Regions from separate parts of the Peribacillus sp. NPDC097198 genome, predicted to be linked through region 2. Evidence: riboswitches for the same ligand, from Rfam matches in the RefSeq annotation. Region 2 holds a riboswitch; the other holds the start of a gene.
The links. A riboswitch is a leader RNA that binds a small molecule or an ion and turns the genes downstream of it on or off. The one in region 2 is predicted to bind glycine.

Region 1: it holds a riboswitch for glycine, as region 2 does, so the genes downstream of both, gcvT (glycine cleavage system aminomethyltransferase GcvT) here and ACIQXQ_RS16940 (amino acid permease) in region 2, are expected to answer to the same signal.

What each region holds. Positions count from the first base shown of each region.
Region 1 covers NZ_JBIWDO010000004.1:32,009-35,433, reverse strand. The annotation lists gene gcvPA (aminomethyl-transferring glycine dehydrogenase subunit GcvPA) at 1-276, opposite strand, end outside; gene gcvT (glycine cleavage system aminomethyltransferase GcvT) at 295-1,401, opposite strand; glycine riboswitch at 1,500-1,584, opposite strand; glycine riboswitch at 1,588-1,682, opposite strand; gene ACIQXQ_RS07900 (DEAD/DEAH box helicase) at 2,003-3,425, shown strand, end outside.
Region 2 covers NZ_JBIWDO010000010.1:103,245-106,669, reverse strand. The annotation lists gene ACIQXQ_RS16945 (GNAT family N-acetyltransferase) at 202-744, shown strand; glycine riboswitch at 969-1,048, shown strand; gene ACIQXQ_RS16940 (amino acid permease) at 1,242-2,579, shown strand; gene ACIQXQ_RS16935 (DUF3311 domain-containing protein) at 2,789-2,989, shown strand; gene ACIQXQ_RS16930 (sodium:solute symporter family protein) at 2,986-3,425, shown strand, end outside.

The DNA of each region.
Region 1 (3,425 bases), on a different contig from region 2:
GGATAGGACGTGATCGACGATGACAGGTGAATAATGATCATACACACCAGCCCCAAGGAAAGATGCATAGTTTTTCAAATCCGCATTTTTGGAAGCCAGTTTCGATAGTTCCTTCATTAAGGCTGGCTCTGATTTTGCTGGTTTTATGTCATATTCACCTTGAAATCGGACATTTTCTGGTATATCGCTGAAGAGATCATCGACGGATGTGACCCCTATAACTTCCAACATTTCTTTTTTATCCTGCTCTGTCATCGGTAAGTAACGATGTTTCATCTTATGGACCATTCCCTTCTATTTTCGTGTATTTTTATAAAAAGGTGCTTGGATAACAATGGCTTTCAGTCTCTTAGAACGGATTTCCACTTCTACTTCCGTGGATAGACTTGAGTGATTTTTATCGATAAGGACCAATCCTACATTTTTATTCAATGTTGGTGACTGAGTCCCTGTCGTCACTTCGCCAATGAGTTTCTCCCCGTTATATACTTTATAGCCATGCCGAGGTATACCTCTGTCAATCATTTCGATTCCAACAAGCTTACGTGGTGCCCCTTTTTCCTTTTGTTCGGCAAGCACGGCTTTTCCAAAAAAGTCTGACGCCTTATCCGGTTTAACCGCAAAACCAATCCCCGCTTCGATTGGGGTGATGTCCGGCGAAAGCTCTTGACCATAAAGCGGTAGTTTCGCTTCGAATCGAAGGGTATCACGGGCTCCCAGCCCAATCGGTTGTATCCCATCATCTTTACCAGCTTCCAAAATTTTTCTCCAGAGGGCTGGACCATCCTCACTTCGGCAATATATCTCGAAACCATCTTCCCCCGTATACCCTGTACGTGAAACCATCGTGGATATATTATGAATGTGGACATCTTCTTTAAATTTAAAAAAGCCAATTGTGCTTAAATCGGTTTGCTCGGTAATCTTCTGCAATACTTTCTCCGCTCGAGGACCCTGCAGAGCAAGTTGCGCATAATCGTTTGAAACATTATTGATGCTGACACCTTCCATACCATTCGCCTGAAGCCAATTGAAGTCTTTCTCGATGTTGGCTGCATTGACCACAAGCAGATAATCCTCTTCCGCTTTTTGGTAAACGATAAGATCGTCCACGGTCCCCCCATTTTCATAACACATGGCTGTGTATAGCGCTCCGCCCTGTTTCAGCTTGGCTACGTCATTCGTCAGCATCTTTTGTAAAAAAGAAAGGCTCCCGAAACCTTTTACCTCAATCTCTCCCATATGCGACACATCAAATAAGCCACCTCTTGTACGCACAGCTTCGTGTTCATCTTTTATGCCGGTAAACTGCACGGGCAGTTCCCACCCACCAAAATCGATCGTTTTTCCACCGTGCTCACTGTAAACCTCGAATAATGGCGTTCTTTTTAAATCGCTCAAAAAATGACCTCCTTCAATTTTTTTGCTTGTTCTCTTTCACCTGATATTCCTTAAAAAAAAGACACAAAAAAGGACAGAGAAAGCCAAAATGGCTTTTTCTCTGTCCTGAAACCTGAAAGTTTACCTATTATTATAGGTTTTCCCCTTTGGTGGCCGTCATTAAATAATTGGCGCTCTCCAGAGTCGCGTCCGATAAGAGTTCATTTGCCTGAGAGATTCACTGCTAAGTTTGCTCCTTCGGCGCTACATATGTAGATGGTAGTCTCTCCCCTTATCCTCACCCGCATATTGATGGAAAAGACTGAAAATTCCCCACCTGATGGTCATCCATTTGCGTGAAATGGGTACCAATCTGCTCATTGTTGATCTTTGGATAAAGCACTATCCAAATGCTAATACTATAATAACTAAAATTATTATCCAAGAAGAATATTTTCCTTCTAACTTCAGTACTATTGCAATTTTCTAAATATATTTACATCCTACCCTAAGATACTTTACTCTGCAATAACTTTCGTGGAGAAAGATTTTATTAACCTATAAAAAAGTTCATGGTCTAAAGAAACTAAGAAAATTATGTTTTAAGAAGGAGCAAGAATCAATGAAAATCAATATATCCTTCAGTTCTGATTGGAATGATGAATTTCTGCAAAAGATGGAAAACGACGGTCCATGGGGAAATTGGGATCTTTATAAACTGGCCATCCAAATGGAAGAGAACCTAATTATTCCTGATTTCGAAGGCTTACAAGCGCCTAAGCACCTTCAACAACTGACTCCCCTTCCCCATCAATTAGAGGCTGCACGTCAGGTGGTTGAACAGATGAATGGCAAAGCCATATTGGCTGATGAGGTCGGTCTTGGTAAGACTATCGAAGCGGGATTGATTTTAAAAGAATATATGATTCGGGGACTGGTTAAAAAGGTTTTGATCCTTGTACCCGCATCACTTGTCACCCAATGGGCTTTCGAACTGAATACGAAGTTTCATATTCCTGCAGTCGTTCAAAGGAAGAGTTATGTATGGGAATCATGCGACATCGTCATATCCTCCATCGATACGGCTAAGCGAGCCCCCCATCGGGATATCATTTTCAATCAAGAATATGACTTTATCATTATTGATGAAGCTCATAAACTTAAAAATAATAAAACGAAAAATTATGAATTTGTCCAAAATCTTAAAAAGAAATTCTGTTTGTTGCTGACCGCTACACCCATTCAGAATAAAATCGAGGAAATCTTTAATCTCGTTTCATTATTAAAGCCTGGACACCTAGGAAATGCCGCACTCTTTTCCGAAAAATACAAAGGGAAAGGCCGGAACATTCTAGAAGATGAGCACTTAAAGGAGCTTGTCAATACGGTCATGATAAGAAACCGACGTGCCGATACTGGTATTGAATGGACGAAACGGCGTGTAGAGACGATCATCATTGAATTTTCACCAACTGAACAAGCCTTGTATGATGCCGTAACGAAGTTTAAACCAATATCAGACGGAACAAAAGGAAGTGCTTTTTCTTCACTCACCCTTCAAAGGGAAGCATGCAGCAGCCGAGAAGCAGTCTACTATACATTGAAGAATATGAAGGAAAAATACAAAGAACCATCGGCTGACTTTGAAGCAAGATTAGATGATCTGTTTGAGAAAGTAAACCTCACCGAACAAAATTCAAAGGCAGAGAAGGCTTTGGAACTTATTAAGAAAATTGATGACAAGGTCATTATTTTCACCGAATATCGCGCTACACAGCTTTATCTACAATGGTACCTGCAACAGCATGGCATTTCATCCGTTCCATTCCGCGGAGGGTTTAAGCGTGGTAAAAAAGATTGGATGAAGGAACTATTCCAGAAGAAAATCCAGGTATTGATTGCCACCGAAGCCGGAGGAGAAGGAATCAACCTACAATTTTGCCATCACTTGATCAATTTTGATTTGCCTTGGAATCCAATGAGGTTGGAACAAAGGATTGGACGGATTCATCGACTTGGTCAAGAAGAAGACGTCATGATTTATA
Region 2 (3,425 bases):
CTACTCACAAAAGCATTTCCTTATCTTATAATAATAAATATTCCGTAGAAATACAAATGTACTTTTAGGAAAAACACTTTTGGCCGTCTAGAAGCAATGGATAGGAGGACATGATTGGTAATGGTTCTCTCCCTATACGTGTGAAGAAATCCTATGTACTATTGAAAGTAAGTATCGACGTTAATGAGAGGAGGAAAGACAATGAAATTAATAGGAGAAAGAATCTATCTCCGCTATTTAAAAGAATCGGATGCACCTATCCTTTTAGAAAATACAAAGGATGAGGAGATACGGTATATGACAGGAACAAAATCTATATTCACTTTAGAGCAGCTTCAATGTCATATAAAGAATGTACGTGAAGATCCATCACGCCATGATCTAGCCATTTGCTTAAACGAAAGCGATCGGATGATCGGGGAATTATCCATCTCTGATATGGACGAAGAGGACAAAAAGGCAGGATTTAGAATTTCGATGAATGCCATTGAATTAACGGGCAAAGGGTATGGTACAGAAGCTATCCGACTTGTTTTAGCATTTGTTTTTGAAGAATTGGCTTTAAATCGTCTGCAACTGGAAGTATTCAGCCATAATTTACGTGGAATTAGAGCCTATGAAAAAGTTGGCTTTATCAAAGAGGGGATTTTACGAGAGTCTTTATATTTCAACGGAAAATATTCGGACGAGATCATCATGGCCATTCTTAAAAGGGACTATGAAAAAATGTTCTTATCAAACTGATTCGGGGTTCGCATCGTTTTTGGGCATCAAACTGGTCATATAGATTCACCCCCCACCACATTTACAATATATCCCTTTGACCCAAAATCAAAATAGTGATAGAATTCCATTATTATTTTAAAAGAATAAATGAGTTGCCAAAAAGAATTTCATCTTTCACAGCGATCATTTATTGACAACCACATACTAAGCAAGCGATGAATGCTATGGATCACACTATAGCAGGAGCAGCTTCTGGAGAGACTGTACACACGTGCAGCGCCGAAGGATTCACAATCTCAGGCAAAAGGACAGAAGAGTAACGAATATTTGTTATTCTTTAACCTTTCGAGATTGGTAGCTTCCAATCTCTTTTTTTATTGTCTTTTTTCAATCATCACTAAAAAAACGAAGTGAAATCGCTACTAAACTGGACAGATTCATTGCCCTGGTGATCGATTGGAATCAACGGACCATGTACTTCACATTCAAGAATTATAACAACGGGGGCGCACAAATTGGCTAAACAAGAATTGAAAAGGGATTTGAAAAATCGACATGTACAACTCATCGCCATAGGAGGAACCATCGGGACCGGGTTATTTTTGGGATCCGGAAAAGCCATACAGTTGGCGGGACCCTCCATTATCTTTTCGTATCTGATTATCGGGATTGCCTTGTTTTTCGTCATGAGGGCTTTAGGGGAATTGCTGTTGTCCAACGCGGGATATTCCTCATTCACCGAATTCGCCACGGAATACATCGGACCGTGGGCTGGTTTCGTGACTGGCTGGACCTACTGGTTCTGTTGGATCATGACGGCCATGGCCGATATCATCGCTGTCGGGGTCTATATGCAATATTGGTTCGACATTCCGCAATGGATCCCTGCACTTGCCTGCTTGGTGATTCTACTAGGATTGAATTTGTTGACCGTGAAGCTATTCGGAGAATTGGAGTTCTGGTTCTCCCTCATTAAAGTCATCACGATCGTCGCCTTGATCGTTGTGGGAATTGTCTTACTCATCATTGGCTTCCAAACCGATACAGGAACCGTTTCCCTCAACAACCTTTGGAGTCATGGGGGCATGTTCCCGAACGGCGCATCCGGCTTTTTGCTTTCCCTACAGCTAGTCGTCTTCTCCTTTGTTGGTGTCGAAATCATTGGAGTGACAGCGGCCGAAACCGCCAATCCGAAAAAAAACATCCCGTCAGCGATCAATAAGATCCCTGTCCGGATATTGCTTTTCTATATCGGTGCCATCACCGTCATCCTTTGCGTCAATCCATGGACACAGCTCGATGCCGCGAGCAGCCCATTCGTGGAGGTCTTCGCCTTGATCGGGATTCCGGTTGCTGCAGGGATTATCAATTTCGTCGTGTTGACATCAGCCGCTTCTGCCGGAAACAGTGGATTGTTTTCAACAAGCCGCATGCTTTATACCTTGAGCAACAATAACGAAGCACCTGCAAAACTTAAGAAATTAAATAAACGTGCTGTTCCGAGCAATGCATTGGTTACGTCTACCATCGTTGTCTCCATTGGGGCATTATTAAGTAAAATCATACCGGAGCAAGCTTTCACCATCGTGACAACGATTAGTGCAATCTGCTTCCTATGGGTCTGGAGCATCATCTTGATTTCCCATATCCGGTATACGAAAAAACGTCCGGACTTAAGGGCTACGTCCACTTTCAGGGCTCCCTTAACACCTTTCATCAACTATGTAATCTTAGGGCTGTTTATCTTCATCTTGATCGTCATGCTGTTTGCTGAGGCGACCAGGCCGTCATTATTGCTGACACCGCTTTGGTTCATTCTTTTAGTTGTCATATATAACTATCGAAAAAAATGAACGAGGAATTTTGGGATACGGAAGTCTACCTTCCTATCCCATTTTCCTGTGATTAAATGAGAGAGTAAAATGAAGCGTGACGAATATTTTTTTCTGCCACACTATTAATTTTTTTATCGAATTAGTGTAAGGTACTAGGTATTACGGAAACATTTTTTTAGAAAAACATCATAATCTGTGAAACATATTTAGAATGGAGGGGTTGCTTCATGAAAGTATTATATATTCTTACACTCGTTCCTTTTATCGGCATATTAGGGTTTCTTCCTTTTGTTAATAAAGTAGAACCTTATGTATTGGGGATGCCTTTTTATATGTTTTGGATGGCGATGTGGGTCGTGCTCACTTCCGTCACTCTAGCCGTCATGTATAAGTTGGATCCTAGGAACCGAGAAGGTGAAGAAGAATGAATATTGCTCTTATCATTATTTTAGCATTTTTACTTTTATCGATTTTTCTTGGGATCCGTTCGACAAAAGGAAAAGACATGAACCTGGAACAATGGACGGTGGGCGGCCGCGGTTTTGGTGCCATATTCGTCTTTCTATTGATGGCAGGGGAAATTTACACAACCTTCTCCTTCCTTGGAGGAAGCGGCTGGGCTTATGGAAAGGGTGCGCCCGCTTTATACGTCCTCATTTATATTACCTTGTCTTATGTATTATCCTATTGGCTACTTCCGGCCATTTGGAAATACGCAAAAGAAAATCGGCTTATGTCACAATCCGATTTCTTCGTAAGCAAGTACAAGAGCCCAACTCTAGGGATTCTTGCTGCCCTTGTCGGCGTGGTATCGATGATTCCGGTCGTCGTCGTACAGCTCAAAGGCTTAGGGATCATTGTTTC